4 regions of the Cellulomonas sp. P1_C4 genome follow, and region 3 is predicted to be linked to each of the others. Evidence: riboswitches for the same ligand, from Rfam matches in the RefSeq annotation. Region 3 holds a riboswitch; each other region holds the start of a gene.

Region 1 (2,188 bases), on a different contig from region 3:
GCGGCGAGGGCGCCGGCGGGGAGGGCCGCCAGCTGGTCGCACGCCTCGGCCAGGGCGATCGCGCCGAGCACGTTGGGCGAACCCGCCTCGTGGCGCGCGGGCGCCGGCTGCCAGACCGTCCGATCGGCCCGCACGTCGCGCACCGCACCTCCCCCTGCGAGGTACGGAGTGCCCGTGTCGAGCCAGTCGCGGCGCCCGACCAGGGCACCCGCACCGAACGGCGCGTACGTCTTGTGGCCCGAGAACGCCACGTAGTCGGCGTCGGTCGCCGCCAACGAGAACCCGCGGTGCGGCACCAGCTGGGCACCGTCGACGGCCACCCGGGCGCCCTCGGCGTGGGCGAGCGCCACGACCTCGTCGATCGGCAGCGCCTCCCCCGTCACGTTGGACGCGCCCGTGATCGTGACCAGCGCGTACGGCTGGCGGGCGAGCTCGGTGCGCAGGGCGTCGAGCGTCGCGGCCACGGTGTGCTTGATGGGCAGGATCGTCGTGCGGTTGCCGTGGCGCTCCGACGACTGCACCCAGGGCAGCAGGTTGGCGTGGTGCTCGACGTCCAGCACGAGGACGCGACCGCCCTCCGGCACGACTCCCGCCAGGAGGTTGAGCGAGTCCGTGGTGTTGCGGGTGATGATCGCGACGTCGTCGGGACGCGCGTCGACGAACCGCGCGATGGTCTGGCGCGCGGACTCGTAGAGCGCGGTGGACACCTGCGACAGGTAGCCGGCACCACGGTGCACAGAGGCGTACAGCGGCAGCACCTCAGTCACGCGCGCCGCCACAGCCTCGAGGGCGGGGGCGCTGGCGGCGTAGTCGAGGTTGGCGTAGACGCGCTGGGTGCCGTCCACCAGCGGGACGGTGGTGGTGCCGCCGACGACCGGGAGCAGCGCGCTCACCTCGTCGACGGAGGCACACGAGGCGCGCTCGGCGATGATGGTCATGGAAGTCCTCCGACACGTTCCGGGGGAACACCTACGACAGGTGGAACCCCGCGCTTGCCGGGTCCCGGACGGGACACGGCCAGGTCGTCACCCGGGGCACCCCACCGCGGAGGAGGGTTGCCGGCCAGCGAGCCGGGGCTTGACGCTGGCGCTCATGACCTGCAACGAGGGTCGCGGCAGCCCGTAGCGCCTGTCAACGCACCGCGCGGTTCGTCTCGCCTGCCGGGACACCTTGTCCACTACTTGGAGCGATGGTGCCGCCGCGCGTAGCATCACCGGCACCATCCAGAGCGGCTGAGAGATCTGGCTCGACGACGCCGCAGCAACCCGCGGGCACCACGTGCTCGGCCGAGGGTGCTACCGCCAGGACCGATGAGACGAGGATCTGCATGAGCTACGCCGGCGACCTGACCCCCCAGCAGGCCTGGGACCTCCTCACGACCGACGAGACCGCCGTGCTCGTCGACGTGCGGACCGACGCCGAGTGGCGCTACGTCGGCATCCCCGACCCCGCCCAGATCGACGGTCGCTCCGCGCTGGTCGAGTGGGTGTCGTACCCGTCGGGACGGCCCAACCCGCAGTTCCTCAAGCAGCTGGCCGACGCCGGCGTCACGGCCGGGCGGCCCGTCGTCTTCCTGTGCCGCTCGGGCGTGCGCTCGATCGCCGCCGCGCAGGCCGCGACGTCGGCGGGACTGGGTCCGGCCTACAACGTGCTCGAGGGCTTCGAGGGCGACGTCGGCGCGGACGGCCACCGCGGCCACTCCGGCTGGCGTGCCGCCGGTCTGCCCTGGCGCCAGGCATGAGCCCCCGCCGCGTCCCCGGTCCCGGCGACTGGGACGACCGCCGCACCCCGCGCACCGACCTGCGCCCCGACACCCTCGCCGTGCGCGGCGGGCTGGTCCGCTCGCAGTTCCAGGAGACCTCCGAGGCGCTGTTCCTCACGCAGGGCTACGTCTACGACGCGGCCGCCGAGGCCGAGGCCGCGTTCGCCGGCGAGGCCGACCGCTTCCTCTACTCGCGCTACGGCAACCCCACGGTGTCCACGTTCGAGGAGCGCCTGCGCCTGCTCGAGGGCGCCGAGGCCGCGTACGCCACCGCGTCCGGCATGTCCGCCGTCTTCACGTCCCTCGCCGCGATCGTGCAGTCGGGGTCGCGCATCGTGTCCGCGCGGGCGCTCTTCGGGTCCACCGTCGTGATCTTCGAGGAGATCCTGGCCAAGTGGGGGGTGCGCACCGACTACGTCGACGGCC
Region 2 (2,188 bases), on a different contig from region 3:
ACGGGCACTCGCGGGCCGCGGTGCTCGCGGAGGTCCTCGTAGCGCGGAGCCAGCTCGACGTCCATCTGGTCGCGCAGGCGACCTGCATGGGGGTGCGTCCACGGCACGACGGTCAGCGTGACGTCCCCGGTGGCTGTGGTCGTCGTCATCGCAGCGGGAACCCCTGCGCCTGGAGGGCCGACCGCAGCTGGTCGCGGCCGTTGAGCGCGGCGGGCCCGGAGAGCCGGGCGAGCACCCGCTCGACCCACGAGTGGGACAGCCCCTCCTCGGCGTAGAAGTCGCCGATGCGGCCCTCGTAGGCGGCGACGGCGTCGGCGTGCTCGGCGTCGTCGTACGTCTCGTGGTGCAGCACCGCGGACTGGGGCAGGCGGGGCTTGATGCGGGCGTTCTCCGTGAGGTCCGGCCGCCCGACCACCAGGCCGAACGCGGCGAACACGTGCTGCGGCAGGTGCAGCACCTCCGCGACCTGCGCGGGACGGTTGCGGAGCGCGCCGATGTACACGGTGCCGAGGCCGAGCGACTCGGCGGCGAGCACGGCGTTCTGCGCGGCCAKGGCGGCGTCGACGAATCCGACGACCGCGGTCTCGAGGTAGGCCGCGCCGTCGGTCGGGGCCTCGTGCGCGGCCGCGATGGCGTGCGCGCGTCCGAGGTCGACCAGCCAGACGAGCAGCAGCGGGGCCTGGGTGATGTGGGCCTGATCGCCCGCGAGCGCCGCCAGGACGGCCCGGCGCGCGTCGTCGCGGACCGCCACGACGCTCCACAGCTGCAGGTTCGAGCTGGTGGCGGCGGACTGCGCGGCGGCCACGACGGCGGCGAGCTCGGCGTCGGTGACCTGGTCGGGCAGGTAGCGGCGCACGGACCGGTGGGCGAGCTGGAGCTCGATGACGTCCKAGGTCGCGACCTCGGCGGGTGCGGCACCGCCGTAGCGCGCGGCGACGGAGGACGGGAGGAGATCGACGGACAAGACGGTGCTCCGGGGTGTCGGACGTTTGCCCGCCGTGATCCGGCGGGCCGGGTCTTGCTCGGGAGCACCCCACGTCACCGAGGGTTGCTGCTCCGCCTGCCGAGCCAGACGGCGGAGCTCCTGACCTGCGCAGGAGGGTCGACTGCGCGTCGGGCGATGTCAACGATCGGGACAGCCTTCTCACATCCCGGTACACGGAAACCGGTGGCGGCCCATGAGACGACGCGGGGCCGGACGGGCGAACGCGTCTCGACGTGACGGGATTGAGACGGCGTGTCCACCTGGTGAGAAGGCGCGCGAGATCGTTGACGGGGCCACACGGCGTGCCTACTTTCGCCGCGGTCTCGAGCCCCGACGACAAGCCCTGGCTGGTCGGGCAGCAACCCTTCGCGTGACGGGGTGCTCCAGGTGACTACCCGGCACGGCACCCGCCGTGCAAGCACAGATGCGCCGGACCACTCCGGCAGGACGAGGACGATCAATGCGCGCCATCCCCCGGGCCGGGACATGAACCGCTACATCGGAGCCCGCCTCGCGCAGGCGCTCCTGGTGCTGTGGGCCGCCTACACGGTCTCGTTCGTCGTGCTCTACGCGCTGCCGGGCGACCCGGTCTCGCTGATGTACGGCAGCGAGTCGTCCGACGTGTCCCCCGAGCAGCTGGACGCGCTCCGGGCGCAGTACGGGCTCGACCAGCCCCTGCCGGTCCAGTACGTGACGCGGCTCGGCGCCGTCCTGCGCGGCGACCTCGGCACGTCGGTGGTCCTGCACCGCCCGGTGACCGGCCTGATCGCCGAGGCCATCCCGCCCACGGCGGCCATCGCCGTCGCCGCCTTCGTGCTCGCCCTCCTCCTCGGCGGCGGTCTGGCGATCGTGGCGACGCTGGTGCGCAGCCGCGGACTGTCGAACGCCCTGCTCGGGCTGCCCCCGCTCGGCGTGGCCATCCCGTCGTTCTGGTTCGGCCTGATGCTCGTGCAGTGGTTCTCGTTCGCGAACCCGATCTTCCCCGCGGTCGGCAACAAGGGCTTCGCCTCGATCGTGCTCCCCGCGGTGACGCTTGCGGTGCCGACGGCCGCGCTCATCGCGCAGATGCTCTCGCGGTCCCTGCGGCACAGCCTCGGCCAGCCGTACGTCGACACCGCGCGCGCCAAGGGCGCCGGAGCCACCCGCGTACACTTCCGGCACGCCCTGCGCAACGCCTCCCTGCCGGCGCTCACCGTGATCGGC
Region 3 (2,188 bases):
ACGCCCAGGACCTGCGGCGCGAGCTCGCGCAGCAGGTCGTCGACGACGACGTCACTCTGCAGGGGAGGGTGCCTCCATCAGCGCGCGAACCTCGAACACCTGCTGGATCGGCACCCCGCCCGGCCCGGGTGCGGCCGACGCCCTCGCGGCGATCGCGATGGCCCGGGCCTCGTCCTCGACGTCCACCGTCCAGTAGCCGGCGAGGAACTCCTTCGACTCGGCGAACGGCCCGTCGACGATCACCGGCGCGGACACCCCGTCGCTCCGGACGAACTTCGCGGAGTCGGGCCACGCGAGACCCTGGCCGTCGACGAACTCGCCGCTGGCCACCAGCTCCGCACCCAGGTCGTGCTGGAACTGGATGTGGCGCTGCACGTCCTGCGGCGCCCACGTGTCGATGGGCGGGACGCCCTCGATGAAGTAGTTCATCAGCAGCATGTACTTCACGATGCACTCCCGTTCGTCGGGGCCCTCGGGCGGACCCGCTACCCCGTGGTCGGAGCCGCTCGCACGTCCTCGACACGCATCCTTGCCGCTCCGGGCTTCCCGCGCGATGTCCGTCATTCGGGATTCTCCGCCGAAGCCCTTGCCGGGCGGCCGCCACTTGCTACAACTCCGCCCAGGTCACGAGCACCAGCGCGAAGCCCCGGCTCGCTGGTCAGCAACCCCTCCACGACGGGGTGCTCCGGGAGATGACCCGGCCGTACCGACCGGTGCGGCAAGCGTGCAGCGAGAAGGAGCTCCACCGTGGTCCACCAGCAAGGCACCGAGACCGTCGTCGCCCTCGTGGGCAACCCGAGGCCGGGGTCGCGCACCCTCGCCGCCGCCGTGCAGGTGGCCGACCGGCTCGCCGACGGCTCGGACGTCACCACCGTCGACCTCGCGACGATCGGTCACCAGCTCTTCACCGCCGACCGCTCGCCGCTCGACCCCGCCCTCGCGACCGTGTCGAGCGCCCGGCTGCTGGTCGTCGCGACGCCGATCTACAAGGCGACGTACACGGGTCTGCTGAAGTCGTTCCTCGACCTCTACGGCCCCGACGGCCTCGCCGGCGTCGTCGCCGTCCCGCTCGTGGTCTCCGGCGGCCCGGCGCACCTGCTCGCCGGCGAGGTGCACCTGCGCCCCCTGCTCATCGAGCTCGGCGCGACCGTCCCCACGCGGGCGCTCGCCGTCACGGAGGCCGACCTCGCCGACCTCGACCCGGCCATCGACCGCTGGCTCGAGCGCGGCTACGGTCCCCTGCGCGCCGCCCTCGACGTCGCGGCGCTGTCCGCATGACCGCCGAGATCCTGCGCAAGCTGGACGCCGACCTCGTGGAGCAGGACGAGCCGCAGCTGAGCCCGCAGGCCTACAAGGAGGTGTTCCGTCGGCACCCCGCGGGCGTGGCGGTGGTGACGCTGCTCGACGACGAGGGCCGGCCCGTCGGGTTCACGGCGACCTCGGTCATCTCCGTGTCGGCCGAGCCGCCCCTGCTCGCGTTCTCGCTGGCGTCGACCTCGTCATCGTGGCCCGCCCTGTCCCGGGCGCGCACGCTGGCGATCAGCTTCCTGTCCTCGGCCCAGGACGACGTGTCCGCGCGGTTCGCGACCAGCGGCATCGACCGGTTCGCGGCCGGCGGCTGGTCGGCGCTGGAGACCGGGGAGCCCGTGATCGACGAGGCCGTGTCGTGGCTGCGGGGTCGGGTCGTGCAGCGGGTGCCCGTCGGCGGGTCGTACCTGGTGTCGGTCCGCGCCCTCGCGCACTCCGTCGCCGACGACGCCCTCCCGCTCGTCTACCACGACCGCACGTACCACCGGATCGGCGACCACACCGCCGTCTGACCGGTCACAGGAAGGCCCCCGGCATCTCGATGCCGGGGGCCTTCTGTTGCGTCAACGTCCGCACTCGTAGGGGTCAGAACCCGACTCAGCGCGGACGTCCTGGTGCGAAAGCAACAACGTCCGCACTCGTGGGGGTCAGAGGCCCATCGAGTGCGGACGTTGGTGGGGCTAGCGGGAGGACGCGGCCGCGCCCGCGCCCACGAGCTCGTCGTCGGCCAGGCCCCAGGCGCGGGCGAGCAGCTCGTACGACCGGGCCGTGTCCGCCGGGTCGTGCGTGATCGTCGTGATCAGCAGCTCGTCGGCACCCGTCGCGCGCACCAGGGCGTCGAGGCCACGCGCCACCGGCTCCGCGTCGCCGACGATCCGCG
Region 4 (2,188 bases), on a different contig from region 3:
CTCATTGCTTTCTCAGTCCCTCGGGGGTCGGGCGGGTGCCGTGTCCTGCGGCCATCCGGCCAGGTCGGGAGCTGTCCGAGCTCCGCCGTCGAGGTGTGCACCCTCGAGCAGGTCAAGTGCGGCATGGTGCTGGTTGAACGTGTACAGGTGGACGCCGGGTGCTCCGCCGTCCAGGACGCCGTTGACCAGGTCGACGCTCGCGCGGATCCCCCGGCGGTGGCGGTCGAGCTCGTCGTCGGCGGAGCCCAGCAGGTCCAGGAGCTTGTCCGGCACCGGGACGCCGGTCAGCTCCTGCACCCGCAGCAGGCGGGCCGGGTCCGTGGTCGGGATGATGCCCGGGATGATCGGGATGGTCACGCCGGCCTCACGGGCCTCGGCCACGATACCCAGGTAGTCGTCCGCGTCGAAGAACACCTGCGTGATCGCGAAGTCGGCGCCGGCCTGCTGCTTGGCCAAGAGCGAGGCGACGTCCTGAGCGCGCGTGCCGCCGGTGGCGTGGTTGCCGCGGGGGAACGCCGCGACCGCGACGGACAGCGGGCGCACCCTCGCCCGGACCGCTTGCGACGGGCTGTCCGCGCAGCGCTGGGCCTCGATGTCGCGCAGCAGCTCGACCAGCTCGCCGGCCGTCTGCAGACCGTCGGGGTGGGCCGCCCAGTCGCTCTGCTCGGTGGGCGGGTCACCGCGCAACGCGAGGAACGACCGCAGGCCCTCGTCGAGGAACTCCCCGACGATCTCCGTGATCTCCGCGCGCGACGTGCCGACGCAGGTCAGGTGCGCGATCGGGTTGAGCGTCGTCTCGCGCAGCAGCCGGCGGACCAGCGCGCGCGTGGTGACGCGGGTCTTGCCCGACGCGCCGTAGGTGACGGACACGAAGTCCGGGTGGACGGACTCGAGCGCCTGGATGGTCGCCCAGAGTCGGGGTGCCGCATCGGGGTTCCGCGGCGGAAAGAGCTCGAAGGAGATCGTCGGGCGGTCGTTCGCGGTCTGCGGGCGGGCCGCCGGCGCGGCGTGCAGGCCGGGCGTGCGCGGTTCCACGGCGGCCGCGCTCACGGCGCGACCGGTCCGGTCGTCGGCACCGGTGCGGTGCGGGGACACGTGGTCTGCGGGGACATTGCTCACTCCATCGTCCCTGGCGGAAGCACCCACACCCTCGGCGGGGAGGGGGGTTGCTGCGGCGTCGTCGAGCCAGGTCTCTCGGCCGCTCTGGATGGTAGGCGCGATGCTAGACCGGCGATCACATGCTGGGCAACCTTGCTCGACCTGTGAGACGTGAGTGTCCGGCGCCGTCCAACCGGCGAGGAGCGGCGCGTGCGCGGGTGGCTTGAGCCTCCTCAGTGCGGGCGGCGAGGGAACAGGTTCCCCGACTGCATGCGGCTCCGCTGCGACGGCACGTCGAACCACGACGTCGGGGATCCGGCGGGGACGGACAGCAGCCCGTCCTGCACCGCGGCGAGGGTCCGGGCGTCGGGGGCGACGTTGTCCGCGAGAGCCTCCGCCGCCGCGCGCTCGGCATCGCGCCGTGCGTCGTCGTCGGGCATCTCCGTCATAGGCCCGCACTGTAGTCCGCGTCACACCCGGTTCCGAGAGCTGCACAGCAGCGTCACCCGGCAGGAGTAGCGCTCACTCCGACGGGTGAGGCGCGCCGGCCGACGGGCACGTGGCGAGGTGGTCGTCGACGACTCCGCAGGCCTGCATGGCGGCGTACGCGGTGACGGGACCGACGAACCGGAAGCCGAGCGACTTGAGCTGCGTGGCGAGCGCGCGGGACTCGGGCGTCTGCGCCGGGACGTCGGCCCAGGTCACGGGCCGGACGTGGGCGGTCCGGTCGGGTGCGTGCGACCACAGGACCTGCTCCAGGGTGCCGCCGGCGGCGTGCAGCTCCCGCAGTGCGCGCCCGTTGGCGATGGTGGCCTCGATCTTGGCGCGGTTGCGCACGATGCCCGCGTCGCCCATGAGTCGCGCGACGTCCTCGTCGCCGAACTCCGCGACGACCTCCGGGTCGAACCCGGCGAACGCCGCGCGGAAGGCCGGCCGCTTGCGCAGCACGGTGATCCAGGCGAGGCCGGACTGGAAGCCCTCGAGCGCGAACCGCTCGAAGAGCGCGTGCTCGTCGTGGACGGGCACGCCCCACTCCTCGTCGTGGTACTGCTCGTAGAGCGGGTTGCCGTCGCCGAAGCAGCGGCCGGTG

What was found. A riboswitch is a leader RNA that binds a small molecule or an ion and turns the genes downstream of it on or off. The one in region 3 is predicted to bind S-adenosylmethionine.
Region 1: it holds a riboswitch for S-adenosylmethionine, as region 3 does, so the genes downstream of both, AC1DYZ_RS00775 (rhodanese-like domain-containing protein) here and AC1DYZ_RS16590 (NADPH-dependent FMN reductase) in region 3, are expected to answer to the same signal.
Region 2: it holds a riboswitch for S-adenosylmethionine, as region 3 does, so the genes downstream of both, AC1DYZ_RS19500 (nitroreductase family protein) here and AC1DYZ_RS16590 (NADPH-dependent FMN reductase) in region 3, are expected to answer to the same signal.
Region 4: it holds a riboswitch for S-adenosylmethionine, as region 3 does, so the genes downstream of both, AC1DYZ_RS08485 (methylenetetrahydrofolate reductase) here and AC1DYZ_RS16590 (NADPH-dependent FMN reductase) in region 3, are expected to answer to the same signal.

Annotation. Positions count from the first base shown of each region.
Region 1 covers NZ_JBFUAI010000001.1:170,104-172,291, reverse strand. The annotation lists gene AC1DYZ_RS00780 (aminotransferase class V-fold PLP-dependent enzyme) at 1-938, opposite strand, end outside; SAM riboswitch class IV at 984-1,098, opposite strand; SAM riboswitch class I at 1,217-1,317, shown strand; gene AC1DYZ_RS00775 (rhodanese-like domain-containing protein) at 1,328-1,741, shown strand; gene AC1DYZ_RS00770 (O-succinylhomoserine sulfhydrylase) at 1,738-2,188, shown strand, end outside.
Region 2 covers NZ_JBFUAI010000034.1:11,267-13,454, reverse strand. The annotation lists gene AC1DYZ_RS19505 (GNAT family N-acetyltransferase) at 1-149, opposite strand, end outside; gene AC1DYZ_RS19500 (nitroreductase family protein) at 146-964, opposite strand; SAM riboswitch class IV at 981-1,090, opposite strand; SAM riboswitch class IV at 1,305-1,412, shown strand; gene AC1DYZ_RS19495 (ABC transporter permease) at 1,472-2,188, shown strand, end outside.
Region 3 covers NZ_JBFUAI010000021.1:35,714-37,901, reverse strand. The annotation lists gene AC1DYZ_RS16600 (RNA polymerase sigma factor) at 1-32, opposite strand, end outside; gene AC1DYZ_RS16595 (YciI family protein) at 52-438, opposite strand; SAM riboswitch class IV at 623-731, shown strand; gene AC1DYZ_RS16590 (NADPH-dependent FMN reductase) at 748-1,278, shown strand; gene AC1DYZ_RS16585 (flavin reductase family protein) at 1,275-1,820, shown strand; gene AC1DYZ_RS16580 (LLM class flavin-dependent oxidoreductase) at 1,989-2,188, opposite strand, start outside.
Region 4 covers NZ_JBFUAI010000008.1:159,048-161,235, forward strand. The annotation lists gene metE (5-methyltetrahydropteroyltriglutamate--homocysteine S-methyltransferase) at 1-5, opposite strand, end outside; gene AC1DYZ_RS08485 (methylenetetrahydrofolate reductase) at 13-1,050, opposite strand; SAM riboswitch class I at 1,118-1,214, opposite strand; gene AC1DYZ_RS08490 (hypothetical protein) at 1,332-1,547, opposite strand; gene AC1DYZ_RS08495 (DNA-3-methyladenine glycosylase I) at 1,621-2,188, opposite strand, start outside.